4 regions of the Streptomyces venetus genome follow, and region 2 is predicted to be linked to each of the others. Evidence: riboswitches for the same ligand, from Rfam matches in the RefSeq annotation. Region 2 holds a riboswitch; each other region holds the start of a gene.

Region 1 (7,043 bases), on a different contig from region 2:
CCGTGGAAGGTGACGAGTTCGGCGTCGGCCTCGTAACCGTCCTGGAAGCGCAGCGGGACCCGGACACGGGAGCGCGGGGTGGCGACGACGGTGGGGGTGTCGGGCATGCGGGGCCTCCGGGTTCCGTTCCTGTTCGGCTGCACAGCCGTCTGCCGGACTGCTTCAGATTTGAAGCAGATCCGTGATCGGAACCCTACTCTTGCTTAAAATTTGAAGCAATGACCGTCAGGGTCTTGTGACGTGCCTCACGAACAGGACGTCGACGACCTCCGCCGCCACGGCACGTCGTCCGACGCCGGACGCGCCCCGTCCTCCTGGAGCCCCTGTGCGATCGCCGAGGAGATCTCCTCCAGCTGCCCCACCTGCTCCTCGCTGAGCCGGTCGAACAGGAAACTCCGCACGGTCTCGACATGCCCGGGCGCGGCGCGCTCCAGCACGGCGAACCCCTCGTCGGTCAGGGCCGCGATGCTCCCCCGCTTGTCGTACCGGCAGGCCTCGCGCCGCAGCATGCCGTCCTTCTCCAGCCGCGTCACCGCGTACGTCAGCCGGCTGCGCGTGATCTTCAGCCGCTCGGCGAGGTCGGTCATGCGCAGCCGCCGTTCCGGGGACTCGGACAGGACGGACAGGATGGAGTAGTACAGGTGGGGCATGCCGGCGTCCTGCTGGAGCTGCCGGTCGATCGCGTCCTCCAGGAGCAGCGAGGCGGCGATGTACGCGCGCCAGGCGCGTTGCTCCTCGGGGGTGAGCCAGCGATTCGTCATGCCACCAGTGTAGGTTTGTTTCAAACTTGAACCAAGCCCGCCGTCCGGCCCAGTCAGTCCACTCCACTCCAGTCCGGTCGAGCCCAGCCCCGCCTCCGTGACCCGAGCCGCCGAGGAGCGCGTCGATGCCCCACCCGTACGTCCTGCTGTCCGCCGCCGTCTCCCTCGACGGCTACCTGGACGACACCGGCCCCGAACGCCTGCTCCTGTCCAGCCCGGCCGACTTCGACCGGGTCGACGAGGTCCGGGCCTCCGTCGACGCGATCCTGGTCGGCGCGGGGACCATCCGTGCCGACAACCCGCGGCTGCTGGTCAACTCACCCGTGCGGCGTGCCGCCCGCACGGCCGCCGGCCTGCCGGAATACCCGCTGAAGGTCACCGTCAGCGGCACCGGCGACCTCGACCCGGAGGCGCGGTTCTGGCACACCGGCGGCGAGAAGGTCCTCTACACCACCGACGAGGGCGCCGAACGCGCCCGGGCCCGCGGCCTCGCCGCGGACGTCGTCCCGCTCGGCGCCGGCCTCGACTGGCGGCGCCTCCTCACCCACCTGCACGACGTACGCGGGGTGCGCCGGCTCATGGTCGAGGGCGGCGGTCTGATCCACACCCAACTGCTCACCCAGGGCCTCGCCGACGAACTCCAGCTGGTCCTCGCCCCGCTCTTCGTGGGCGACCCCGACGCCCCCCGCCTCTTCGGGCCCGGCGGCTACCCGCCCGGCCGGCTCCGGCTGCTGGAGACCCGGCGGATCGAGGACGTGGTCCTCATGCGCTACGAGCCGACCGCCCCGGGCACCGGCTCCCTCCCCACCGCCGCCGACCACCGCTGGCTCGCCCTCGCCTGCGAACTGGCCGCGCAGTGTCCGCCGTCGGACACGGCGTTCAGCGTCGGCGCGGTGGTGGTCGCGGCCGACGGTACGGAACTGGCCCGCGGCCACTCCCGCGAGGGCGGCGACGCGGTCGTGCACGCGGAGGAGGCGGCCCTGGCGAAGACCGACCCGGCCGACCCGAGGCTCACCGGCGCGACGGTCTACAGCAGCCTGGAGCCCTGCGCCCGCCGCGCCTCCCGCCCCGCACCCTGCGCCCGGCTGATCCTCGACGCGGGCGTGCGGCGGGTCGTCACGGCCTGGCGCGAGCCGGACACCTTCGTGGCGGGGGCCGACGGCAGCGGCGTCCTGGCGGCCGGGGGAGCGGAGGTCGTCGTCCTGCCTGAGTACGAGGGGCAGGCGAAGGCTCCGAACCGCCACCTGCTGAGCTGAACCGGCGGGTGTGCGCGAGCGGTCCCGCGGATGGCGTACACTGGAGACACAACGACGCGGGGTGGAGCAGCTCGGTAGCTCGCTGGGCTCATAACCCAGAGGTCGCAGGTTCAAATCCTGTCCCCGCTACTGAAGGCCGAGGGCCGGAATCCGAAAGGGTTCCGGCCCTCGGTGCATGTCGGGCCTTCATCGTCACGGGCAGTGAGTGAACCGCCCCGCTCCGCTGCCCAGCTGACGCGTCGTCAAAACCCGTGAATCACTTGCGGAGCGGCCAACTCGTCCGATTTGAGCTGGTCGTGGCAGGTAAGTCCGCGCGAAAAAGGTTAATGATCAAGCGGAATCGCTGGAATACCCACCGCGCGTCTATTAACGTTCGATAACGCAGCGCGGTCGTCCCAGCCGTCACAGAAGGCGGCTCCGTGCGCACGCGCCGAATCCCGAAAGGGAACCGGGGAACCACCACTTGGGGTGAATCGGGCGGATATCGCCGTGGAAGCACGGTTGGTATACGCGCGTAGGAGACCTTCCTGCTCCGAACCCGTCAGCTAACCCGGTAGGCGAGAAGGAAGGAAAGGAGTACGCCCACGTGGCGTCCAACCGGCCTGCCCCCGCGGCCCCGCCCGCGCCCCACCAGCGCGACACCGAGACCTTCGGCTTCGGCGGTCACCGCACCGACGAGGGCCCGTTCCAGGAGTGGAACCCCACCGCGGAGTCCATCCGTCCCGTCCGTGGCCGGCATCGCGTCACCAAGCAGCGCGGCGGAGGACTCGCCCGCAGCTCCACCGTCCTCGGCGTCGGCGTCATAGCCGCCGTGGGCGCGGGCGGCATCGCCAGCGCCCAGACCGGCAAGCCGCCGGTGTCGATCTCCGTGCCGGACCTGCCCTCGGTGGGTTCCCTCATCTCGGACGACGACACCCCCGAAGGTTCCGCCACCCCGCTCAGCGACCTCGCCACGGCGTCCGCCGAGACCGACCAGGGCGGCTCCGGCGCCGGCGAGGCGCTGCGCGCCCGGATCATGGCCCAGGTCGAGCGCCAGCAGGAGCAGATCGAGACCAAGGCCGCACAGGACGCCGCGAAGGCCGCCGAGAAGGCGGCCGCGGAAGCCGCCGCCAAGGCGGAGCAGGAAGCCAAGGCCAAGGCCGCCGAAGCCAAGAAGAAGGCGGAGGAGGAGGCCCGGAAGAAGGCCGAGGCCGAGCGGCTCGCCGCCCTCGCCAAGCAGTTCACGCTGCCGACCTCCTCGTACACCCTCACCTCCACCTTCGGTCAGGCCGGCGCCTACTGGTCCTCCGGCTACCACACGGGTCTGGACTTCGCCGCGCCCACGGGTACCCCGATCAAGGCGGTGCACAGCGGCACCATCACCGAGGCCGGCTGGAACGGCTCCTACGGCTACAAGACGGTCCTGACCCTCGATGACGGCACGGAGATCTGGTACGCGCACCAGTCCTCCATCGGCGTCAGCGTCGGGCAGAAGGTCAGCACGGGCGACGTCATCGGCCGCGTCGGCGCCACCGGCAACGTCACCGGCGCCCACCTGCACCTCGAGGTCCACTCCGGTGGTTCCTCCAGCGGCATCGACCCGATGGCGTGGCTGCGGGGCAAGGGCCTCACTCCCTGAGCCTCACCCCCCGAGCAGCGCACGCCAGTTGAAGCACCGGCGGTCCTGATGACGACCCCCCGACGTCAGGGCTGCCGGTTTTCGGTTGTTCACGATCGCGGGACTGCGTTCACGCGGTTTTCGCATCCGACGCGGAATGAGCCGCTCTCGTACGGTCGTTGACGTGGAGCATGACTTCTCTTCGCAAGCTCGGCTCCTCCGACCTCGAGGTCTTCCCGCTCGCCCTCGGCGGCAACGTCTTCGGCTGGACCGCCGGCGAGGACCGGTCCTTCGCCGTCCTCGACGCGTACACCGCCGCCGGCGGCAATTTCGTCGACACCGCCGACGTCTACTCGGCGTGGGTCGACGGCAACCAGGGCGGCGAGTCCGAGACCATACTCGGCAAGTGGCTCGAGGCGCGCGGCAACCGCTCCGACGTCGTCGTCGCCACCAAGGTCGGCCAGCACCCCGAGTTCCAGGGCCTGTCCGCCGCCAACATCAAGGCCGCCGCCGACGCTTCCCTGCGGCGCCTGCGGACCGACTACATCGACCTCTACTACACCCACTTCGACCGGCCCGACGTGCCGGTCGAGGAGATCATCGGCGCGCTCGACGAACTGGTGAAGGCCGGCAAGGTGCGGCACATCGCGGCCTCCAACATCTCCGCGGAGCGGCTGCGGGCGTCCCTGGAGTTCTCCGACCGTGAGCGCCTCGCCCGGTACGTGGCCCTCCAGCCCCACTACAACCTGGTCTCCCGCGACACCTACGAGGGCGAGCTCCAGGACCTGGCCGAGCAGGCGGGCCTCGCGGCCGTCCCCTACTACGCGCTCGCGTCCGGCTTCCTCACGGGCAAGTACCGGCCCGGTACGACCGTCGAGAGCGCGCGGGCGGGCGGTGCCGCCAAGCACCTGGAGACCGAGCGGGGCCTCCGGGTCCTCGACGCCCTCGACGAGATCGCCGCGGCCCATGACGCCCCCGTCGCCACGGTCGCCCTGGCCTGGCTCGCCGCCCAGCCCACGGTGGCCGCGCCGATCGCCTCGGCGCGGACGGTGGAGCAGCTGCCCGCGCTGCTGGAGGTCGGGCGGCTGACCCTGACGGACGCGGAGGTGGGACGGCTCACGGAGGCTTCCGCCTGAGAACGCCCCGGGCCGGGCTCGGTGCCTTTCCGGCTACGAGCGGTACGGGTTGTACGCGGGGTACGGCGTCGGATGGCTGTACCCGTACGCCCCGTACACCGGCCAGGGCGGTGCCGCCACCGGGACCGGAGGGGCCGTGAGCCGCGCCGCGTGGTCCAGCGCGGGGCGGGCGGCCTCCCGGCGCCGCCACAGCTCGTCGAGCAGTTCCCGTTCCCGGACGACGAAGTCGGCACCACCGGTCCGGCCCTTGCGGCCCCGGTGCCGGAGGAACGCCAGGGACGTCGCGTACCCCTCGTACTGCGCCACCGCCCGTGCCGCCGCCCTGCCCGCGTGGCGGCGGGCGTACTGGCGGGCGATCCGCCGGGCCCGCATCGAGCCGAGCGCGTACGGCTCCGCCGGGGACAGCCACCCGGCCACGGCGTACGCGGGCAGTTCCGTCTGCACGGTCCGCAGCTCCCGCTGCCGTGTCCAGACCACCAGCCAGGTCAGCAGCCCGAAGATGGGCACCATGAACGCCGCGTACACGGCGAAGAACCCGTACTCACCGAACGAGGACGAGCCGTTCCACATCGCGTGCATGCCCATCGCGAGCAGCAGCCCGGAGAGCGGGAAGGCGACCCGGCGGACGGGCCGGCCGTCCGCCGTGAGCGCGGCGATGCCGAAGCCGATGCCGGTCAGCACGGTGAAGAGCGGGTGCGCGAAGGGCGACATGATGACGCGCACGAAGAAGGTCGCCGCCGTGACGGAGGCGATGCCGCTGTGGCCGGTGAGCTGGTCGGTGCCGAAGGCCATGCCCAGGTAGAGGATGTTCTCCGTGAACGCGAAGCCGGTCGCGGTCACACCGGCCAGCACGACCCCGTCGACGATGCCGGTGAAGTCGCGGCGCCGGAAGAGGAAGACCAACAGGACGGCCGCCGCCTTGGCCGTCTCCTCCACCACCGGGGCTATCACGGTCGCGCCGAGGGTGTCGGCGCTGGACGGGTCCGCGGTCGCCGTCGCTATCCATCTCGTCGCGAAGCTGTTGGCGACGATCGCTATCAGCGCCGCCGCGCAGGCGCCCCAGGCGAAGCAGAACAACAGGTTCCGCCACGGGCCCGGTTCGACCCGGTCCAGCCACCGGAACGTGGCGATGAGCAGCGGGACCGGGAGCGTGGCCAGCCCGAGCCCCACCAGGAACCCCTCCGTGCCGGTCTCCTCGCGGACCAGGGCGAGGATCACGAGGCCGGAGATCGCGAGGAGCGTCGTCAGCGCGGCGTAGCGGACCCAGGTGCGCTGCCACCAGTGGGCGTGCCGCAGGGGGCCGCCGGGGTGCGACGGGAGTGGGGGGCTGGTGGCCACGGCTTCGACCCTAACGACGGATGGGCGCTGTCCGCAGGCGGAGGAGGTGCGGATGCGGTCAGGCGCCGACGGGGGGTTGCTCCACGTGCTGTACGCGACGGAAGAGGAGGTCGTTCACGACATGTCCCTTGTCCAGTCCCTGGCCCTCGAAACGGGTCAGGGGTCGGAAGTCGGGACGCGGCGCGAAACCGCCGTCCGCCTGCGTGTTCTCGAAGTCGGGGTGTGCCGTGAGCACCTCGAGCATCTGCTCGGCGTACGGTTCCCAGTCGGTGGCGCAGTGCACGATCCCGCCCGGCCTGATGCGGGTGGCGGCGAGGCTCAGGAACTCGGGCTGGATGAGCCTGCGCTTGTGGTGCCGCTTCTTGGGCCAGGGGTCGGGGAAGTAGACGCGGAGGCCGTCGAGGGAGTCCGGAAGGAGCATCTCGCGGAGCAGGATGATCGCGTCACCGTTGCCGACCCGGATGTTGGACAGGCCGTTTTTGTCGGCGAGATTGAGCAGATTGCCCTGGCCGGGGGTGTGGACGTCGACGGCGAGGATGTTGGTGCCGGGGTCGGCGGCGGCCATCTGGGCGGTGGCCTCGCCCATGCCGAAGCCGATCTCCAGGACGACGGGGTTGTCGTTGCCGAACAGCTCGGCGAGGTCCAGGGTCCGGCCGCCGTCGATGTCGAGGCCCCACTTGGGCCAGAGCCGCTGGAGCGCGTCGGCCTGCCCGGCGGTCACCCGGCTCCGCCGCGGCTGAAAACTCCGGATCCGCCGCTCGAAGTGCGACCCGGCCGGGTCGGCCTTCGGCCCATCGGGAAAGCGCGGCTCTCCCTTGGCCCGGGTATGCCGGACGGACACACCGGGCGCGTGCCGCGGGTACTCGCCGCCGGGGGTGGACTGGGTGCTTGCGGAACAGTTAACGGAGTCAGACACAGTGCCCCTGATTTTACGGGGCCCGCCCAGCTGCGGGCA
Region 2 (7,043 bases):
CCGAGTCGTACTCGGGCAGCTCCTGGGCGATCGCCGACACGGTCGTCACGGACCCGGCCAGGCCGACCAGCGTGCGGGCCTCGCGCAGCGGAACCGTCTCCTCGGCGAGGTCGAGGGCGGCCTCGATGTCCGCGCGCATGGCCGCGATCTGCTCCTCGGTGGGCGGGTCGCTCACCACCCCGTCCCGGACCAGGTGCCGCTCGGTCATGCGGACGCAGCCGACGTCCACCGAGCGCGCCGCGCGCACCCGGTCCTCGCCGACCACGAACTCGGTGGAGCCGCCGCCGATGTCCACGACGAGGTAGGGCTTCGCGAGGTGGTCGCGCCCGGCGAGCTCCTTGGTGGCGCCGATGAAGGAGAACTCGGCCTCCTGGTCCCCGGAGATCACCTCGGGCTCGACGCCCAGGATGTCCAGCACGCCGCGCACGAACTCGTCCCGGTTCTCGGCGTCCCGGGAGGCGGAGGTCGCCACGAACCGCAGCCGCTCCGCCCCGTGCTCCTTGATGATCCCGGCGTACTCGCGGCACGCCGCGAAGGTCCGCTGCAACGCCTCGGGAGCGAGCCGGCCGGTGCGGTCGACGCCCTGCCCGAGCCGCACGATCGTCATCCGGCGGTCCAGGTCGACCAGCTCACCGGTGGCCGGGTCGGCGTCCGCGACCAGCAGGCGGATCGAGTTCGTACCGCAGTCCACGGCGGCGACACGGGTCACTTGGCGTCCTCCTCGACGGCCGTCACACACGGGCCCTTGCGCCACCACTCCGGCAGCATCGCGATCGCCTCGTCCCCGAGGGGGTTCACCCCGGGGCCCGCGGCCAGCGAGTGCGCCACCAGCACGTGCAGGCACTTCACCCGGTCCGGCATGCCGCCCGCGCTGGGGAAGTTCTTCAGCTCCTCGATCTCGTCGCGGCGCCGGACGTAGTCCTCGTGGGCCGCCCGGTAGGCCGCCGCCAGCTCCGGGTCCGCGGCCAGCCGTTCGGTCATCTCCTTCATCACGCCGTTCGCCTCCAGCGTGCCGATCGCCGAGGCGGCGCGCGGGCACGTCAGGTAGTACAGCGTGGGGAACGGCGTGCCGTCCGGCAGCCGCGGTGCCGTCTCGACGACGTCGGGCTGCCCGCACGGGCACCGGTGCGCGATCGCGCGCAGACCGCGCGGGGGCCGACCGAGCTGCTGCTTGAAGGCCTCGACGTCCGCGTCGGTGGGCTCGGTGCGCGGGGTGGTCGGCGGGGGCGTTTCCATGACTGTGTTCTGACTGTCTTTCTCTGATCGCCGGCTGGGGGTTCAGGTCACTGACCGGAGGCGTCGGACTTGTCGACGCCGTCCCAGACGTTGAGGTACCAGGGGCGGTCGGCCGCCCCGAGGTCGGTGCGCGACTGCTTCGCCGCGTGCGGGTCGACGACGATGAATCCCGTCTCCCCCGGCATCACGTAGTGCAACCGCTGCCGGATCTGCTGCTCGGCATACGCGTCGTCCTGCCAGCGCGCCTTCTGGTCGCGCAGCCGTTCGACGCGCTGCCGCGCCTGCTGCTGTTCCTTCTGGAGGTCGTCGATCTCGGCGCCCTGCGAGACGTACTCGCGCATCGGGTAGGCGAGCGCCACGATCAGCGAGCACATCACCAGGGCGAGCAGCGCGGCCCGGCCGGTCAGCCGGGAGCGGCGGGCCTGGCGCCGGGTCTGGGAGCGGTAGACCCGGGCCGCGGTCTGCTCTCCGAGCAGCCGGATCCTGGTCGCGGTGGAGAACCGGTCCCGGTCCTTCACGGCCATGTCTGCCCGCCTCCCGCTCACGTCCGATGCGCGTACGTCCCCGCACACGGTACGGGACCGAGTACGGGGACGTACGTACGACGCTTCCTCGCGGGGCCGTGCCTCAGCCCTCGCCGTGCCTACTGGCCGGCGGAGCGGAACCGCGGGAACGCGCTGCGCCCGGCGTACACCGCGGCGTCGTCGAGGATCTCCTCGATGCGCAGCAGCTGGTTGTACTTGGCGACACGCTCGGAGCGGGCCGGGGCGCCGGTCTTGATCTGGCCGCAGTTGGTGGCGACGGCCAGGTCGGCGATGGTGACGTCCTCGGTCTCGCCGGAGCGGTGGGACATCATGCACTTGAAGCCGTTGCGCTGGGCCAGCTCGACGGCGTCCAGGGTCTCGGTGAGCGAACCGATCTGGTTGACCTTGACCAGGAGCGCGTTCGCGGCGTTCTCCTCGATGCCGCGGGCGAGGCGCTCGGGGTTGGTGACGAACAGGTCGTCGCCGACGAGCTGGACCTTGTCACCGAGCTTGTCGGTGATGGTCTTCCAGCCCTCCCAGTCGTCCTCGAACAGCGGGTCCTCGATGGAGACGAGCGGGTACGCGTCGACGAGCTCGGCGTAGTACTCGGTCATCTCGGCGGCGGAGCGGGTCTTGCCCTCGAAGGTGTAGGAGCCGTCCTTGTAGAACTCGGACGCGGCCACGTCGAGGGCGAGGGCGATCTGCTCGCCGGGGGTGTAGCCGGCTTCGTTGATCGCCTCGAGGATGAGGTCGAGGGCCTCGCGGTTGGAGCCGAGGTTCGGGGCGAAGCCGCCCTCGTCGCCGAGGCCGGTGGCCAGGCCCTTGCTCTTCAGGACCTTCTTCAGCGTGTGGTAGACCTCGGCGCCCCAGCGCAGGGCCTCGGAGAACGACTCCGCGCCGATCGGGGCGATCATGAACTCCTGGATGTCCACGTTGGAGTCGGCGTGCGAGCCGCCGTTCAGGATGTTCATCATCGGCACCGGCAGCAGGTGCGCGTTCGGACCGCCCAGGTAGCGGAAGAGCGGCAGGTCGCTGGCCTCGGAGGCGGCGTGGGCGACGGCGAGGGAGACGCCGAGGATGGCGTTGGCGCCGAGGGAGCCCTTGTTGTCGGTGGCGTCCAGGTCGAACATCGCCTGGTCGATCAGGCGCTGCTCGGTGGCGTCGTAACCGACGAGCTCCGGGCCGATCTGCTCGATGACCGCGAGGACGGCCTTCTCCACACCCTTGCCGAGGTAGCGGTTCGAGTCGCCGTCGCGGAGCTCGATGGCCTCGAAGGCGCCCGTGGAGGCGCCGGACGGGACGGCGGCACGACCGGTGCTGCCGTCGTCGAGGCCGACCTCGACCTCGACCGTGGGGTTGCCTCGGGAGTCCAGGATTTCCCGGGCTACGACGACGTCGATGGACGGCACGAGCATCTCCTTCTTGATGTGACGCGGTTACGCGGGCCGCTCGGGCCCAGCGAGGTGCGGGCCGGTGGCTCGCGACATGAGCCTAACCGGCTCGCGGCGATCGGCCACCGGGTCGCCCACCCCATGGACAGAACCGAGAGTAAATTGTTTCCGAACGGAACAAAGCCGGGGCGCAAAGGCCGGCGGAAAAAACCCCGCCCCGGCGCGTACGGGGGAGGACGCACCGGGGCGGGGAGCCCGTGGGGACGGGGGCCGCCCGAGGTGGGCGGGGGCCGCTGCTTACTTCAGGTGCAGCTGCTGGCCCGTGTAGATGAGGTTGGCGTCGTCGATGATGTCCTTGTTCAGCTGGTAGAGCTTCTCCCAGCCGCCCTGGACCTTCTTCTCCTCGGCGATGGAGCTGAGGGTGTCGCCCTTGACGACCTTGTACTCGCCGTCACCCTTCTTGACCTTCTTGCCGGTCGGGGTGGTGACGGTCTTCTTGGCGGCCGGGCGCTCGTCGGAGCGGGAGGCCGGCTGCTGCTGGGTCTCGCGGGACTCGGTGCTCTGCTGCTGGCTCTGCTGCGAGGAGCTGCCGGAGTCGCTCGAGGAGCCGCCGCCGGTGGAGGCGCCCGACAGGCCCTTGCCGCAGACCGGCCAGGCGCCCTTGCCCTGGCTCGCCAGGACCTTCTCGGCGACCTGGATCTGCTGGTCCTTGCTGGCCTGGTCGGCGGTCGAGGCGTACTGGGTGCCGCCGTACGCGGACCAGGTGGAGGCGGAGAACTGCAGACCGCCGTAGTAGCCGTTGCCGGTGTTGATGGACCAGTTGCCGCCGGACTCGCACTGGGCGACGGTGTCCCACTCGGAGGTGGTGGCGGCGGAGGCGGTGCCGGTCGCCATCAGCGGGGCGGCGACGGCGGCGCCGGTGACACCGGCGACGGCGATGGCACGGCTGGCCTTGGACGGACGGCGGTGCTTGCCCTTGCTGGAAAACAGCATGGAGAGATCCCCTCACCGACGCCTGCGAGGTGAGCTGTCGGGTTCGGGCCGGTTGAGTTGCCCGGCCGCGCCCCTCCCGGGACACGGCTTCACCCCTAGCCCTTCCGGCACAAGTGGCCGGTCGGGCACCTACCTTGGGTCCCCCGCTCCTGCCTACGGCGCTTGACGCGACGACTGTTCCCGTACGGCCGCTGGCAGGATTCGGCGTTGCGGCAGCCGGGGCTCGTGGTGACGAGCGGTCACGACGTTAGGCACGGGATCCGCGGAATTTCAAAGACGATCAAGGCTTCTGAGATCTATCTCTCACGGACCCCAAACGGGACATTCGCCGCGAACCATGACGCGAACTCGTGGGGTTACGGGGTGACTTCCGCCCCCGTTTCCGCACTGCCCGAACAGCTACTTCTCGTCCGCTTCGCCCTCCACCGCGAGCTTCTCACCGGGACGGATGAGGTTCGGGTCGTCGCCGACGGCCTTCTTGTTGCCGTCGTAGAGCTCGTGCCATCCGCCGCTGATGTCAAGGGAGTCGGCGATGGACCAGAGGCTGTCGCCGACACCCACGATGTAGGCGCCTTCGGAGGCGTCACGGGAACTCTCGGCGCCGCGCGAGGCGTGACGGCCCGTGGACTCGTCCGCACGGCCGCTGTCGGACGTCGAGGTTTCGTCGGCGCTGGGGCCGCGGTGCCTGCCGGAGCCCGTGTCGGCCGGCGCCGAGGAGTCGCCGCCCTGCTTGGAGTCGGACGTGTCACGCTCGGGGGTGGCCGACGGAGAGCTGCCGGGCTGCTGCTTCTGCGACGACTCCCCGGATTCACCCGAATTGCCGGACTTGCCGGTCTCGTCCTTCGAGTCCGACGACGTGTCGGGCGACGACGACGGGGAAGAGGAGGGGTCGTCGGAGGGGGAGGAACCGAGCGAGTCGAGCAGACCGGGCGAGTCCGTCGAACCGGAGGAGTCGGAGGAGGAGTCGGAGGAGTCCGATCCCTTGCCCTGCTCCAGGCCGGAGAGCAGCCCGCAGGTACGCCAGGCGCCGACTCCCTGGTCGGCGAGGATTCTCTCGGCCACGGCTATCTGCTGGGAGCGGCTGGCCAGGTCGGCGCTCGCCGCGTAGTCGAGGCCACCGTTGTTCTCCCAGTCCTCCTGGGAGATCGCGAGGCCGCCGTAGTAGCCGTTGCCGCTGTTCTGGCTCCAGGCGCCGCCGGTCTCACAGTCCGCGACCCGGTCCCAGGTCGTGCCGTCGGCCGCGCTGGCGCCGGAGGCTCCGAGGAGCGGGATCGCGATGGCGGAGCCGGTCACTCCGGCCGCGAGGAGGAGAGCCGGAGCCTGGCGGGGGCGACGGTGCCGACCGTTCCCGGAGAGCATACGGAGACCTTTCGCGAGGGAAGCAGTGACCGGCGCGGCGCAGGTGACCCTGGCGCGCTGATGGGTGAACGTATCGGCAGACGATCACTTGTCACAAGTTCATGCCGCGTAGATCACGTGAAGATCACAGTGCTGATGTTTCGTCACTCTTGGCCGGCGCGAACTCCACCGGCAGCGTGCGCAGCCCGCGCATGATGAGGCCGCCGCGCCATCTCAGCTCGGCCGGATCCACCGCGAGCCGCAGGTCGGGGAGGCGGGTGAGGAGGGTGGCGAGCGCGGTCTGGCCCTCCAGCCGGGCGAGCGGGGCGCCGAGGCAGTAGTGGATGCCGTGGCCGTAGCCGAGGTGCTGGTTGTCGCGGCGGGAGAGATCGAGCACATCCGGGTCCGTGAACCGCTCCGGGTCCCGGTCGGCGGCGGCAAGGACCACGAGGACCGGGTCGCCTGCCGCGATGCGCTGCCCGCCGATGGTGAGCGGCTCGGTGGCGAAGCGCCAGGTGGCGAGCTCGACGGGACCGTCGTAGCGCAGCAGTTCCTCGACGCCGGTCTCCAGGAGCGCGGTGTCGTGGGCGGCCAGGGACCGCTGGAGCCGCTCGCGCTGCTCGGGGTGGGTGAGCAGGGCGTAGGTGCCGTTGCCGATGAGGTTGACGGTCGTCTCGAAACCGGCGAACAGCAGGATGAAGGCCATGGCCGCGGCCTCGTTCTCGGTGAGGTGCTCACCGTGGTCGGAGGCGCGGATGAGCCCGGAGATGAGGTCCTCGCCCGGGGCGGGTTCCGCGGGCAGCGCCTCCCGCTTGCGGTGGATCAGATCGGCGAGGTAGCCGCGCATCTTCTTCACGGACCGCGCCACCCCGCCCCGGGGCCCGCCCTGGTGACGGATCATCATGCCCGCCCAGTCGCGGAAGTCGTCCTGGTCCTCGCGAGGGACGCCGAGCAGGTCGCAGATGGCGTAGATGGGGAGCGGAAACGCGAACTCGTGGATGAGGTCGGCGGACCCCTTCTGCGCGAACCCGTCGATGAGACGGTCGGTCAGCTCCTGCACCCGTGGCGCGAACTCGGCGACCCGGCGGGGTGTGAACGCCTTGGACACCAGCCGCCGCAGCCGGGTGTGGTCCGGCGGGTCGATGTTCAGCAGATGCGTCATCAGCTCGGCCTTGCGCTCGCCGGGGATTCCGGTCTTGCCCTTGGCGTGCGCGGGCTCGGCGTGGTGCGCCGGGTTCTTGGAGAGACGGTGGTCGGCGAGGGTCTGCTTGGCGTCGGCGTACCGCGTGACCAGCCAGGCCTCCACACCGCTGGGAAGCCGCGTCCTGTGGACGGGGCTGTGCTCGCGGAGCCAGGCGTAGGCGGGGTAGGGGTCGCTCGCGAACTCCCAGGTGAAGAGGTCGGGAGCGGCGGGAGTGCTGGGCTGGGGCTGGTCGGTCACTCCTCGACGGTATCCGGCGTGCCGCGGGCCCCCTGCCCGCCCCGGGGCCTGCTCAGCCCTCGGCCTCCCGTATGGCGTCCCGGTACGCGCGGGCCGCCGCCCTCAGGGCCGCCTCCGGGT
Region 3 (7,043 bases), on a different contig from region 2:
GTAGCGCAGCCGGTGCCCTTGGGCCAGGACGCGGACGAAGCCGTAGAGGTCGTCGCCGCCCCGGGCGGCCGTCCCGGCCCCGGTGGCCGGGTCGAAACCGCCGACGGACCGCAGGACGGCCGTCCGGAAGGCCATGTTGGCGCCGGAGCCGAACCGCCCGGCCGTGAACGGGAACAGCGGCTCGTCGACCGGCGGGTCCGCCGGGTCGTACGTCCTTGGAGTGAAGCCTTTCGCGAAACCGCCGTGGCTCTCCAGCAGCACCTGGGCCGGAGTGGTCAGCCGCGCGGGAAGGATCAGCCCGGTGGCACAGCCCAGCCCCGCGTCGGCGGCGAAGGGCGCGGTGAGCTCGGTCAGCCAGCGCGGGTCGGCGACCACGTCGTCGTCGGTGAAGGCGACCACCTCGCCCCGGACGGCCGCCAGCCCCGCGTTGTGCGCGACCGCCAGTCCGGGCACCGGCTCGCACACGTACCGCACGCGCTCGGCGTACTTCCGCTCGACGAGCTCCCGCGTCTCACCCGTCACCGGCGCGTTGTCGACGACGACGATCTCGAAGCGCGGATGGTCCTGCGCCAGCAGCGAGTCCAGCGCGCGGGCCAGCTGCCCGGCCCGCTCCCGGGTGGCCACGACGACACTCGTGTACGGCGGCTCCCCGGGCTCGTCACCGACGGCCGGTGCGCACTCCGCGGGCGCGGGCGCCGGCGCGAACTCCACTCGCGCACGCTCCGCCAGCACGGCCGGAGCGTCCGCCCCCTCCGGTACCTGCCCGAGCAGCGTGCCGACGGGCCGACCACCTCGCCTGACCAGCAAGAACACCTCTCCGCTCGTCACCGGCGGACTCCCCGGGCCCGGTCTGAGCACCGCCTCCGGACCATCGAGGTCCAGCTCGGCGACCTGCACCGCCCCGATGTCCAGGAACCGGCGTATTTCCTCCCGCGCACGCGCCGAACGAGCCATGCGCCCTCCCCCCCCCACTCGTGTCGGTACGGCCTCACTCGGGTCAGGTACGGCGCAGCCGGGCCGCGCCCTTCAGGGTCCGCGCCGCCAGCGCCGCGAGCCGCGGCCGGCCGCGCACGAAGCTGTGCGCACGGCGCGCCGGCTCGCGGCTCAGCCAGTGCAGCGCCGCGCCCGCCCCCGGACGCGTCACCGCGCCCTCGTACACGGGCAGTTCGCCCGTCTTCAGCGCGTCCTTGTACTCGGCCGCGCCCCGCCCCAGGTCGAGCATGCCGATGCCTTCGGCGGCCGCCGCCTCGGCCATGCGCAGATGCAGCACCAGACCCGGTGAGTACTTCGAGAACTCCGGGTCGTAGGCCGGGAACCAGCAGGCCAGGACCGACGCCGAACGCAGCCCGAAGTGCGCGGCGACGGGCCGCTCACCCGCGTAGAGCACGGACAGCGTGCCGCTGCACTCCGGCGCCCGGGTCCCGGCCAGCCGGCCCACGAGCCGGGTGATCCACTCCTGCGCGAACCGGTCCCGGCGGCCCGTCCTGCGGTACTGCGCCGACTTCCACTCCATGAGCGTGCGCAGCGCGGCCGGGTCGCGCTCGTCGAACACGAACCGCGGCTCGCCGACCTGCCGCCCCAGCCTGCGCTCCTTGGCCAGGGTGGTCTTCAGGAACTTCGGCGACTGCGCGCGCAGCACCGACTCGTAGGTCTCGTAGCCCTTCTCCACGTCGATGACGAAGGTGGCGTACTCCTCCGCCGCGTACCGGACGAAGAGCCGCTGCTCGGCCTCCAGGTTGTCGAAGGCGAAGCTGGACACCGAGCAGGCCCGCAGCAGTTCGCCCGTCTCCAGGTCCAGCCCCGGCCGCAGGATCGCGCCCTGCGCGTCCGAGACGCCGAGTCCGATCGCCCGGCCCTGTCCCCACCGCCCGCGCTCGTAGGGCAGGAAGCCGGCCGGCTCCACACCCTCGTACACCACCGCGACCCGTGCCTGTGGCCGCACCCGGCCCACGGCCTCGGTGAACTCCGGTTCCATGAAAGGGTTGCGCGGTGCCTCCGACGCCGCGCGCAGCGCTCGCCAGCGCTCCCTCTCCGCCTCGCCGAGCTCCCCGGCCCCGGCCACACGAATGCGCCCTCTGCTCAACCTGACCCCCCGATCAAGTCCCCCCTGGACACTTGGAAGGTACCGCTCGGGACGGCCTCACGGGTAGGTAGCGGACCATGTTGTTGCCAACTGGTGCAGAGGGGCCCTCAATCGGGCAATCGGTGTCCACCACGCGATGAAACGAACCGGCGCGCTGTCCGTATTCTCTGATCATGGCCGCACCCCTCGCATATTCACTCATCGCCACCGACCTGGACGGGACGCTGCTGCGCGGCGACGACACCCTCTCGGACCGGTCTCTCGCCGTGCTCGCGCGGGTGGCGGACGCCGGCGCCCAGCACCTCGTGGTGACGGGCCGGCCGGCGCCGAGAGTGCGGCCGCTCCTCGACGACCTCGGCTGCACGGGGCTCGCGGTGTGCGGCCAGGGCGCGCAGGTGTACGACGCCGGCGCGGACCGGCTGCTGTGGTCCATCACGCTGGACCGGGAACTGGCGGAGACCGCCCTCGGCAAGATCGAGGCCGAGGTGGGGGAGGTGTACGCCGCGGTCGACCAGGACGGGGTCGACGGGCTGACGCTCATCGAGCCGGGCTATCTCATGCCGCACCCGACCCTGCCCGCCGTACGGGTCGAGCGGCGGGAGGATCTGTGGTGCGAGCCGATCAGCAAGGTGCTGCTGCGCCATCCCTCGCTGTCGGACGACGAGTTGGCGGCGACGGCCCGCTCGGTGGTCGGCTCACTGGCGACGGTGACGATGTCGGGGCCCGGCACGGTCGAACTCCAGCCGTGCGGCATCACCAAGGCGACGGGCCTGGCGCTGGCCGCCGAGCACCTGGGACTGCGGCCCGCGGACACCATCGCCTTCGGCGACATGCCCAACGACATCCCGATGTTCGACTGGGCCGCCCACGGCGTCGCCATGGCCAACGCCCACCCCGAACTCAAGGCCGTGGCCGACGAGGTCACGCTGTCGAACGAGGACGACGGCATCGCCGTCGTCCTCGAGCGACTGCTGGGCGGCGCGGATCAGTACGGGCCGTTGACGTTGTCGATCGAGCCGTAGCGGGCAGCCGCGTAGTTGCAGGCCGCCGTGATGTTGGCGACCGGGTCGTACGGGTCGAAGGAGGTGCCGGCCACGTGGTAGGCGGCGAACGTCGGGTCGATCACCTGGAGCAGGCCCTTGGACGGGGTGCCCGCGACGGCGTTCGAGTCCCAGTTGTTGATCGCCTGGGGGTTGCCGGACGACTCACGCATGATGTTGCGGTAGATGCCGTCGTACGAGCCCGGGATCCCCTTCTGCGCCATGATGTCCAGCGCCTCGCGGATCCACCCGTCGAGGTTGTTCGCGTACGTCTTCGCGGAGGCCGGGGTGGCCTGGGCGACGCCCGTGGCGGGCTTCGTGGCCGGCTTGGCCGGGGCGGAGGACTTGGTCGCCTGCTTCTCGGTGGCGTCCGCCTTGGCCGTCTTCACCTTCAGCTTCAGGCCCGGGTGGATCAGCTTCGGGCTGTCGCCGACGGCGGCGCGGTTGTCCTTGTAGAGCTGCTTCCAGCCGCCCGACACGTCGTACTTGTCCGCGATGCGGTAGAGCGTGTCGCCCTTGACCACGGTGTAGGTGAGGGACTTGGCGGGCTGGGCCGCCTGGCGCACGGACTGTGCGGCGGCGGGGGCGCTCTGGGGCTCGGCGGCGCTCGCGTGCGTCGCGCCGAGGAGCGGAAGGGTGAGTGCCGCTCCGCCGGTGCCGACGGCTACGACGCCTCGGGTGAGCGGGCTGGTTCTGATGCGACGGTGCTTGCCTCGTCGGGCCATGACGATGTTCCTCTCCGGCGCCTGCGAGGTGAGCTGTCGGGTTCGGGCCGGGAGGTGCCCGGCCGCGTACGGCGTCGTGCTGCCGTACGCGGCTTCACCCCGAGCCGGTCCGCTGTGCGGACCGGCGACTTACCTGGGTCCCCCGCTCCTGCCCTGCGTGAGTGAGTCGGTGTGTGTGGGGCGTCCGGGCGGCGGCAGGATTCGGCGGTCCGCCGGACAAGCCGGGAACGTATGCGAGAGCACATGCCGGGAACAAGCACCGGAGTCACATATCGCGCCGGTTGACCTTGGTCTGGGGGGTTTGGGCTACTTGATCCTTTGCGGGAGCCAAGGCTCAACTGGCTTTTGGCGAAAGGGGGTACGGGTTGGTGTCGGAGGGGGTGTCAAAAAGGGACGACGTGACCGAACTCACTGATCACGAGCCTGTGCGGCAAATGCCAGCAAAGGGAATTCGCTTACGCAACCTGGCAAATCGTGTATATCTCGCTACCTCCCGGTAAGTCGATAAATGTCTGTTCTTATGGCCTGATCGAAAACATGGAGCTCGTGATCGGATACCACCCGGCCTGTAACCATGGGCGCTGGCAGTGATCGAAACGTGACCGGATACGCTGACTCGAGTGAGGGCAGCGACCTATCGACAATCCGCGTAATCACCGGCAGACACAGCAGACAGGAGACCCCTCGTGACCGACGTCGGGCCGTTCGGGCTGAGCGTGCGGGACCAGGCTCTGGAAGCCGATGTCCAGGCCGGGTTGGCGGCTGTCGAGGAAGGCTTGTTCGAGGCCACCAAGAGTGAGGTGCCCTTCATCACGGAGGCCGCCCAGCACCTGGTGCGGGCCGGAGGCAAGCGGTTCCGTCCGCTGCTCGTGATGCTCTCCGCCCAGTTCGGTGACCCGTACGCGCCCGGTATCGTGCCGTCGGCCGTCGTGGTCGAGCTGACCCACCTCGCCACGCTGTACCACGACGACGTGATGGACGAGGCGACGGTGCGCCGCGGGGTGGCGAGCGCCAACACCCGCTGGGGCAACTCCGTCGCGGTCCTCACCGGCGACTTCCTCTTCGCCCGCGCCTCGCACACCCTGGCCGACCTCGGCCCGGAGGCGGTCCGCGTGCAGGCCGAGGCGTTCGAACGGCTGGTGACCGGGCAGATCCTGGAGACGGCCGGACCGCAGGACGGCCGCGACCCCGTCGAGCACTATCTGGACGTGCTGGGCGGCAAGACCGGTTCGCTGGTGGCCGTGTCGTGCCGGTTCGGCGCGATGATGTCCGGCGCCGACGAGACGGTCGTGGACGTGCTGACCCAGTACGGCGAGCGGCTCGGCGTCGCCTTCCAGCTCGCGGACGACGTCCTGGACATCGCCTCCGACTCCCACGAGTCCGGCAAGACGCCCGGCACCGATCTGCGCGAGGGCATCCCCACGATGCCGGTGCTGCGGCTGCGCGAGCGGGCGGCCCGGCTCGGGCTCGCGGACGACATCGCCCTGTGCGAGCTGCTGGACTCCGACCTCACCGACGACGTCCGGCACGCCGAGGCCCTGCGCCTGCTGCGGGCCCACCCCGCGCTGGAACAGGCCCGGCGGGACACCGTCCGCTACGCCCAGGACGCCCGCTCGGCCCTGGCGCCCCTGCCGGAGTGCGCCGCGAAGGCGGCTCTCGTGGAGCTGAGCGACGCCGTGGTGCACCGCGCCGGGTAGTCCTGGTCCGCCCCCGTCCCTTACGGGTCGGGGGAGAGGCAGCCCCTCCGTGTCATACCCCAGCAGTACGTGGAGTTGAGCCCGCGGTCTGACGTATCTCCCCGGCCGATTTGGTCAGATGGAGACCACGGAAGAACACCACTCCTCACCTGTTCGGGTGAGAATGGCGGCTCAGGGACGAGTGCGTGGACGACACGGACAGCCGCCGCCGACCACGGAGGTAGGGCACACATGGCACCGTACGCATCCGACGAGAACACGACCGCCGGGGAGGGCGACGAGCAGCGCTCCGGGCGGCGCAAAGCCGCGCGCTACGTCGTCCCGGTCACGGTGATGGGGGTGGCGGCCGCGACGATCGGCCTGGTCCCCGCACTCGCCGACTCGGGCGATCCCGACCTCCCGAAGATCACGGCGCAGCAGCTCATCGAGAAGATCGCGAAGTCGGACGTGCAGCAGCTGTCCGGCACGGTGAAGATCAGCACGGATCTCGGACTGCCGGACCTCGGCGGGCTGGAGAGCAGCCTGATGTCCGGTGCGGCCAGCCCGGACGAGGGCGGTTCCTCCGCCGACCCGACGTCCAAGCTCACGGAACTCGCCTCCGGCACGCACACCCTGCGCGTCGCGCTCGACGGCCCGGACAAGCAGAAGCTGTCGCTGCTGGAGAACGCCGCCGAGTACAGCCTCGTCCACAACGGCAAGGACGTCTGGGGCTACGACAGCAAGTCGAACGAGGTCTACCACGGCACCGCCGCGCAGAGCCCGGAGCACGAGAAGGGGCAGCCGCCGGCCACGCCGAAGGACTTCGCCGAAGAGGCCCTGAAGGCCGTCGACGACACGACCTCCGTGACGGTGGACGGCACCGCCCAGGTCGCCGGCCGGGACGCCTACAAGCTGCTCATCAAGCCGAAGCAGTCCGGCTCCACGGTCGGCGCGGTCACCGTGGCGGTGGACGCGAAGACGGGTACGCCGCTGAAGTTCACGCTGACTCCGGCGAGCGGTGGTGCCGCCGTCGTCGACGCGGGCTTCACCCAGGTGAGCTTCGACCGGCCGGCCGCGTCGACCTTCGACTTCACCCCGCCGAAGGGTGCGAAGGTCACCGAGGAGAAGGCCATCGAGAAGAAGGCCATCGAGGAGAAGGCCTCCGCCGAGGCCGGGGCGCGCAAGCACACCCGGCACGCCCCGAAGGCCGGGGAGGACTTGGGCAAGGGCGCCGGCGGTCTGGACGGCGTGAAGACCCTCGGCGAGGGCTGGAACGCCATAGCCGTCCTCGACACCGGCGGCGAGGGCGTGCCCTCCGGCGGGGCCGGCGGCGACCTCGGCGGCTTCATGAACTCGCTCGGCGACAAGGTCACCGGCAAGTTCGGCTCGGGCACGGTCTTCTCCACCCGCCTCGTCAACGCCCTGATCACCGACGACGGCAAGGTCTACGTCGGCATGGTCACCAAGGACGCGCTGGTGAAGGCGGCCGACGCCGGCAAGTAGGTCCCGTACGCCACGG
Region 4 (7,043 bases), on a different contig from region 2:
CACCACCCGGGTGGCGCCCACGAACGGCATCTCGTCGAGCGGCGCGACCCGTACCGGGGCGGAGGGGTTCGGGGCGTGGATCATCCGGCCGTTGCCCACGTAGATGCCGACGTGGCTGATGCCGGCGTAGTAGAAGACCAGGTCACCGGGGAGCAGTTCGGAGCGGGAGACGCGGCGGCCGGCGTCGATCTGGGAGTACGTGGTGCGGGGCAGCGAGACGCCCGCGGAGCGGTAGGCGGCCTGGACGAGGCCTGAGCAGTCGAAGGCGTTCGGGCCGGTCGCTCCCCAGACGTAGGGGCTGCCGAGCTTCTGGTAGGCGTAGGACACGGCGGCGGCAGCACGGGAGTTGGGCGCCTGGGACGCGGCTGAGCCAGGGGCCGCGAGGATGTCGCGGAGGTCCGTCGACGCACGTGAGGCACGGCCCGTGCCCGGCGCCTCACCGATCCTGGAACGTTCCTGCGCGCTGAGCCGGGACAGCAGCTGCCGTGCGGAGCCCAGCTTGGCGCTGATCGTCTTCTTGTGCCGTTTCAGCTCCTGCTGCCGCGACTTCAGCGAGGTCAGCTCGATATGGGCGGCCCCGCGCAACTGCTCGATCTCGCGGAGCTGCCGGCGTACGCGCGAGACGGCGGCCTTCTGCCGGTTGCCGGTCCGCTCGACGAACTCGGCGTTCTCGAGATACCGGTCGGGATCGTCGGACAGGGCGAGCCGCAGCGCGGGGTCGAGGCCGCCTTCGCGGTACTGCGCGGCGGCGACGGAACCCAGGGCCTCGCGGGCCGTGTTGAGCCGGTCCTCCTTGCGGGCCGCCCGGTCCTGGAGGTCCCGCAGCCGCTGCCCGGCCGCCTCGGCCCTCTCCTTCGCGCCGTTGTACTTCTCGGTGGCGACCTCCGCCTCCCGGTACAGCCCGTCCACCCGGGACTTGACCTGACCGGGGGTGAGCTCCGGTTCGGCGTGTCCGGTGCCGTCGAAGGCCGTCGCGGTCGCCGCGCCGGCGAGGGCGATCGTGGCGGCCGTACGGGCCGTGTTGCCGCTCGCGGAGCGCTGGCGGGGCTTGCGGTGCGCTGCCACCTGGAGGCCACGTCCTTTCCTCGACCGCCGGTGGGTGCGTGCGGCCGCCTGGGGGAGCGGACGGGCGGCCTGCGCGTCCGGCGACGGCCCGCACAGGGGAAGCGGACCGCCGCCGGACCTTCTCGGCGGTGGTGCCCGACTGCCGCCCCTGGCCCGGGCGGCGGTGGGGAGCCGGTCACCTGGAGGAGGACGCTAAACCTCACCGCTGCGGGCCGGTGGCGGGTGCGCGGAAGTGTCCCGAGAGGACCGGCGGTGACCGTATGTGGTCGTGATCTCGCCCTGGCACCGTCGAATTAACTCAGCGTGATGACCGATGCGCCGAAAACGCGGGCGGAGGACGGCGGCCGGGTGCTATAGGGCGCATATATGCAGGAGACGGGCCGGTGTCGGGCGGCTCCGGGGCCCCTCATTAGGCTCCGGCCTCATGGACATACTCATCCACCTCGTCGTCGGCCTCCACATCATCGGCATCGCGTCGCTCCTGGGCGGTTTCCTCACCCAGATGAAGGCGATGGGCGAGGGCACCGCCCGCTACACCCCCGCGATGCTGCACGGCGCGCTGACGATGCTGGTCACCGGGGTGATCCTGGTCGGCCTCAACCAGGCCGACGACCAGTCCGTGAACAATGTGAAGATCGGCGTGAAGCTGGCCCTGCTGATCGTGATCCTCGGTCTGGTCTACGTGAAACGGGACGACGAGAAGGTGGACAAGGGCCTGTTCGGCCTGGTCGGGGCTCTGACGGCGGCGAACGTCTTCATCGCCGTGCTCTGGACCTGACCCCGCCGGGCTCCTCGCCGGCCCGGGCCGAGGCGACCGTCCAGGCGGCGCACCCGAGCCACGCCGCCACCGCGATCCACAGCAGTGCCTCCCCGAGGCCGTCCAGCCACGGGACGTCGAGGGCGGCGGCGACGGCGAGGGTGGCCGTCGCCGACGCGGCCGCGCCGAACACGGTCGCCCAGCGCCGCACGTCGTAGCGGTGCCGGGGCCACACGAGTTCGGCGACGAGCAGGGCGACGCAGCAGGTCAGTGTGAGCACGAGCAGCGTGACGGCCGTCGTGCGCAGGACGCTCCGGTTCTCGTCGTTCCACAGATACAGGCGTGCGCTGTCAGCGCTGAGGAGTTTCGCCCCGGCGAGGGCCGAGACGGCGAGCGCGCCGCAGGCCAGCCAATGGTCCCCGGCCCCCCTGGCCACCTGCCGGGGGTCGGAACGGGGCAGGGCGAGGCCGCACAGCAGCAGCCCCAGCCAGAAGACCACCAGGGCCGCCTGTGCGAGCCAGGCCGCCGACACGGCCGCGGCGAGCGTGGCGGCGAGCACGGCGAGCCCCTGGGTGACCACACAGCGCAGGAACGCGGGCCCGCCCCGCTCCTTGTCCTCCACCACGAGCAGTGTGGCCCAGAGGAGCGCGCTGACCGCCAGCAGCGCTTCGGCGAGCGCCTGCCGGCCGGCCGCGGAGAAGCCGGTGCCGAGGACGGCGGTCGCCGCCAGGGTGGTGACCGCGGCGGGCGTCTCCGTCCGCCAGGTCGTCCGCCGGAGGACATCCGCGACCGACACCAGCCAGGCCCCGCAGGCCAGGAGAAGGGTGATACGGGAGAGGACCTCGTACCCCGCCGAGTCGAGACCGACCGACAACGTGCCGGTCGCCAGCGCATACATCGCCCACAAGGTGGCGAAGGGGGAGGGGCCGGACATAGCGCCGATGCTAGAGAGCGCCGCGCGTGTTATGAGAGGGGCACGCGCGCGTGCCCCTCAAAAACGTAGGAGACCTCTCGGACCAGGACCTCGGGCGGGGGCCTCTCAGGCCGGTCGCACCACGCTGTGGATCGCCGACTCGCCGTCGTAGTAGATCGACTCCTCGCGCACGTAGGCGCCGGGCTTCGGGGCGTGGATCATCATGCCGTTGCCGATGTAGATGCCGACGTGGGTGACGTCGTCGTAGAAGAAGACCAGGTCACCGGGTTGCGCCTGGGAGAGGGAGACCGTGGTGCCGGCGTTGACCTGGTCGTAGGTCGTGCGCGGCAGGGTGACGCCCGCGGCCTTCCAGGCGGCCTGGGTGAGGCCGGAGCAGTCGTAGGAGTCGGGGCCGATGGCGCCCCACACGTACGGCTTGCCGATCTGGGCCCGGGCGAAGGCGAGCGCCTTGTCGGCCTTGGAGCTGTACGAGGAGTCCACCGGGGCCGAGGAGGAGGACGAGCCCGAGGACGACGAGGAACCGCTCTCCTGCTGCTGGGCAGCGGCCTCCTCCCGCGCCTTCTGCTGCGCCGCCTGCTGCCGGGCCAGTTCTTCGGCCTTGCGGGCGGCCTCTTCCTGTTTCTTCTTCTCGATCGCCGCGAGCCGCGCCTTCTCCTCGGCCGTCAGCTTCGACAGCAGCTCGCGGGCGTCGGCCAGCTTCCGCTGGACGGTGGACTTGGCCGTCTTCAGGTCGCCCTGCGACTCGGTGAGCGTCTCGAGGCTCTCGGTGGCCTCCCGGCGCTTCTTCATCGTCTCGGACTGCTGGGTGACGAAGTCGTCGACCGCCACCTTCTGGCGGCCGGTCATCCGGTCCATCAGCTGGGTCTGGTCGAAGTAGTCCTGCGGCGTGTCCGCCAGCAGGAACGTCGCCGTGTCCGGGGCGGAGGCGCCGGTGCGGTACTGGGCGGCGGCGAAGGAACCCAGCTCCTCACGGGCCTCGTTGAGCTTCTGGGTGCGCTGGGCGACGTCGTCGAGGAGGTTGTCGACGCGCTTGCGCTGCTTCGCGGTCTTCTCCTTGGCCGCGTTGTACTTGTCGGTCGCCGACTCGGCCTGGCGGTACAGGTCGTCGACCTTCTTCTCGACTTCTTCCAGGCTGGGCTTGTCGTCGGCCGTGGGGGCGGCGTTGGCCGACTGGGACAGCAGGGCCACGGAGGTGAGGGCCGCCGTCGCTAGGGCGGGGGTCCGTATGCCTGCTACGCGCGTACCGGAGGGACGCGACTTGCGGTGCGACGCCAAGGGAGGCGACTCCTTCCATGCTCCGCCTACCGGGTTAGCTGTCGGGTTCGGGCGGGTGGTTCGGAAGGGTTGCCCTACGGCCATCTCCGGGAAGGGAGTCGGGCCGATTCACCCCAAGGTCTCGGTGGGTCCCCGGCTCCGGCTGCCGCTACGGCACACCGGACTCGGCGGAGGCCGCGCGGCCCGGCGACGTTCGCCGGTGGGGGTCGTGCGGCCTGCCCGCACGGTAGCCAACTCGTGTGGCCCTTGTGAAGGTTGATGGGTGATATGCCCGATACATTTTCGTGACCTTATCCCGGAGCGTTGCTGAAAGTGATCGACTGGTGGGGATTGATCGTGAATCGTCAGGAATTATGTCGATCGTCGCGGGCCGTGATCGACCGGCCCTGAAGGGTGACGAGGGGGTCGTTTCGGCGATGTTCTCAGGGCGGCGGCGGGCTGTCAGTGGGGCGCCCTAGACTCGTAGAGCGATGAGCAGCCTCTTTGACGACAGCTTCCTGGCGGACCTCCAGGCCCAGCGGGGCCCCGCGGACGAGCCCCCGCCGCCGCCCGAGGACGATCACGTACCGGAGCAGGTTCCGGACGATCTGTTCGGCGGGAAGTTCGACGTGCCGCCGGACCGGGACACCCACTACCGGGACGGCGCCCCGCGCCCGGTGGTGGACACCGCCGCCCTCTTGGAGGGGCTGAACGACAACCAGCGCGCCGCCGTCGTCCACTCCGGCTCCCCGCTGCTCATCGTGGCCGGTGCCGGCTCCGGCAAGACCCGCGTGCTCACGCACCGCATCGCCCACCTGCTCGCCGAGCGGGACGTCCACCCGGGCCAGATCCTCGCGATCACCTTCACCAACAAGGCCGCGGGCGAGATGAAGGAACGCGTCGAGCAGCTCGTCGGCCCGCGCGCGAACGCCATGTGGGTGATGACCTTCCACAGCGCGTGCGTGCGCATCCTGCGGCGGGAGAGCAAGAAGCTCGGCTTCACCTCCTCCTTCTCGATCTACGACGCCGCCGACTCCAAGCGCCTGATGGCCCTGGTCTGCCGCGATCTGGACCTCGACCCCAAGCGCTTCCCGCCGAAGTCGTTCAGCGCGAAGATCAGCAACCTGAAGAACGAGCTGATCGACGAGGAGGACTTCGCGGCGCAGGCGAGCGACGGCTTCGAGAAGACCCTCGCCCAGGCCTACGCGATGTACCAGTCGCGACTGCGCGAGGCCAACGCCCTCGACTTCGACGACCTGATCATGACGACGGTCAACCTGCTGCGCGCCTTCCCGGACGTCGCCGAGCACTACCGCCGCCGCTTCCGGCACGTGCTGGTGGACGAGTACCAGGACACCAACCACGCCCAGTACGCCCTGGTCCGCGAGCTGGTCGGCACCTCCGAGCACCCGGTCGACGTGCCGCCCGAGGCCGAGGTCCCGCCCGCCGAGCTGTGCGTGGTGGGTGACGCCGACCAGTCGATCTACGCCTTCCGCGGGGCGACGATCCGCAACATCCTCCAGTTCGAGGAGGACTACCCGGACGCGACGACGATCCTGCTCGAGCAGAACTACCGCTCCACGCAGACCATCCTCAGCGCCGCCAACGCGGTCATCGAGCGCAACGAGTCCCGCCGCCCCAAGAACCTGTGGACCAACGCGGGCACCGGCGCGCAGATCACCGGGTACGTCGCCGACACCGAGCACGACGAGGCGCAGTTCGTCGCCGAGGAGATAGACCGCCTGACCGACGCGGGCGAGGCGAAGGCGGGCGACGTCGCCGTCTTCTACCGCACCAACGCCCAGTCCCGTGTCTTCGAGGAGATCTTCATCCGCGTCGGCCTGCCCTACAAGGTCGTCGGCGGTGTCCGCTTCTACGAGCGCAAGGAGGTCCGGGACGTCCTGGCCTACCTGCGCGTGCTGGCCAACCCGGAGGACTCGGTGCCGCTGCGCCGGATCCTCAACGTCCCCAAGAGGGGCATCGGCGACCGCGCCGAGGCGATGATCGACGCCCTCTCCCAGCGCGAGAAGATCAGCTTCCCGCAGGCCCTGAAGCGCGTCGACGAGGCGTACGGCATGGCCGCGCGCTCCACCAACGCGGTCAGGCGGTTCAACGCGCTGATGGAGGACCTCCGTACGATCGTCGAGTCCGGCGCCGGACCCGCCACCGTGCTGGAGGCCGTGCTGGAACGCACCGGGTACCTCGCCGAGTTGCAGGCCTCCACCGACCCGCAGGACGAGACCCGGATCGAGAACCTCCAGGAGCTCGCCGCCGTCGCCATGGAGTTCGAGCAGGAGCGCGGCGAAGACGAGCAGGGCACCCTCGCCGACTTCCTCGAGCAGGTCGCCCTGGTCGCCGACTCCGACCAGATCCCGGACGAGGAGGACGGCGACGGGGTCATCACGCTGATGACCCTGCACACCGCCAAGGGCCTGGAGTTCCCGGTCGTCTTCCTCACCGGCATGGAGGACGGCGTCTTCCCGCACATGCGCGCCCTCGGCCAGACCAAGGAGCTGGAGGAGGAGCGCCGCCTGGCCTACGTCGGCATCACACGCGCACGGGAACGGCTGTACCTGACGCGGTCGACGATGCGCAGCGCCTGGGGTCAGCCGTCGTACAACCCGCCCTCCCGGTTCCTGGAGGAGATTCCCCCGACTCACCTGGAGTGGAAGCGGACGGGAGCGACCGCGCCCGCGTCCTCCGGACCCGTCTCGGCGGTGGCGGCCTCGCTGTCGTCGTCCCGCTCGCGTTCGTCGGCGTCGGGCGCCTCCGGTTTCGCCACGCGCCGGACCTCCGAGAAGCCGGTCGTGGCGCTGGCGGCCGGGGACCGTGTCACGCACGACCAGTTCGGGCTCGGGACCGTCGTCGCGGTCAAGGGCACGGGCGCGAACGCGGAGGCGACGATCGACTTCGGGGACACCAAGCCGAAGCGGCTGCTGCTGCGGTACGCACCGGTGGAGAAGCTCTAGCCCGGTCGGATGCCGGCCCCCGCTCGCACGCGCGGCGGGGGCTGCTGAGACGTTACGTCGGGTC

What was found. A riboswitch is a leader RNA that binds a small molecule or an ion and turns the genes downstream of it on or off. The one in region 2 is predicted to bind cyclic di-AMP.
Region 1: linked by a shared signal. The riboswitch ahead of ABEA82_RS13670 (M23 family metallopeptidase) and the one ahead of ABEA82_RS17520 (transglycosylase family protein) in region 2 are both predicted to bind cyclic di-AMP.
Region 3: linked by a shared signal. The riboswitch ahead of ABEA82_RS08970 (transglycosylase SLT domain-containing protein) and the one ahead of ABEA82_RS17520 (transglycosylase family protein) in region 2 are both predicted to bind cyclic di-AMP.
Region 4: linked by a shared signal. The riboswitch ahead of ABEA82_RS07960 (C40 family peptidase) and the one ahead of ABEA82_RS17520 (transglycosylase family protein) in region 2 are both predicted to bind cyclic di-AMP.

The regions. Positions count from the first base shown of each region.
Region 1 is NZ_BAABET010000003.1:819,634-826,676, forward strand. Features, by position in the region: gene ABEA82_RS13650 (GTP cyclohydrolase II) at 1-107, opposite strand, end outside; gene ABEA82_RS13655 (MarR family winged helix-turn-helix transcriptional regulator) at 246-761, opposite strand; gene ABEA82_RS13660 (dihydrofolate reductase family protein) at 887-2,017, shown strand; tRNA gene ABEA82_RS13665 (tRNA-Met) at 2,073-2,146, shown strand; cyclic di-AMP (ydaO/yuaA leader) riboswitch at 2,436-2,592, shown strand; gene ABEA82_RS13670 (M23 family metallopeptidase) at 2,604-3,635, shown strand; gene ABEA82_RS13675 (aldo/keto reductase) at 3,806-4,750, shown strand; gene ABEA82_RS13680 (PrsW family intramembrane metalloprotease) at 4,784-6,088, opposite strand; gene trmB (tRNA (guanosine(46)-N7)-methyltransferase TrmB) at 6,147-7,004, opposite strand.
Region 2 is NZ_BAABET010000005.1:92,246-99,288, forward strand. Features, by position in the region: gene ABEA82_RS17500 (Ppx/GppA phosphatase family protein) at 1-709, opposite strand, end outside; gene ABEA82_RS17505 (DUF501 domain-containing protein) at 706-1,236, opposite strand; gene ABEA82_RS17510 (FtsB family cell division protein) at 1,284-1,760, opposite strand; gene eno (phosphopyruvate hydratase) at 1,880-3,169, opposite strand; gene ABEA82_RS17520 (transglycosylase family protein) at 3,449-4,144, opposite strand; cyclic di-AMP (ydaO/yuaA leader) riboswitch at 4,149-4,315, opposite strand; gene ABEA82_RS17525 (LysM peptidoglycan-binding domain-containing protein) at 4,544-5,503, opposite strand; gene ABEA82_RS17530 (cytochrome P450 family protein) at 5,628-6,923, opposite strand; gene ABEA82_RS17535 (nucleoside triphosphate pyrophosphohydrolase) at 6,976-7,043, opposite strand, start outside.
Region 3 is NZ_BAABET010000002.1:876,996-884,038, reverse strand. Features, by position in the region: gene ABEA82_RS08985 (glycosyltransferase family 2 protein) at 1-954, opposite strand, end outside; gene ABEA82_RS08980 (GNAT family N-acetyltransferase) at 998-2,062, opposite strand; gene ABEA82_RS08975 (HAD family hydrolase) at 2,257-3,105, shown strand; gene ABEA82_RS08970 (transglycosylase SLT domain-containing protein) at 3,069-3,848, opposite strand; cyclic di-AMP (ydaO/yuaA leader) riboswitch at 3,852-4,030, opposite strand; gene ABEA82_RS08965 (polyprenyl synthetase family protein) at 4,535-5,545, shown strand; gene ABEA82_RS08960 (LolA family protein) at 5,777-7,027, shown strand.
Region 4 is NZ_BAABET010000002.1:674,954-681,996, reverse strand. Features, by position in the region: gene ABEA82_RS07975 (C40 family peptidase) at 1-1,065, opposite strand, end outside; gene ABEA82_RS07970 (hypothetical protein) at 1,490-1,843, shown strand; gene ABEA82_RS07965 (SLAC1 family transporter) at 1,821-2,756, opposite strand; gene ABEA82_RS07960 (C40 family peptidase) at 2,862-4,031, opposite strand; cyclic di-AMP (ydaO/yuaA leader) riboswitch at 4,040-4,211, opposite strand; gene pcrA (DNA helicase PcrA) at 4,502-6,979, shown strand; gene ABEA82_RS07950 (M23 family metallopeptidase) at 7,032-7,043, opposite strand, start outside.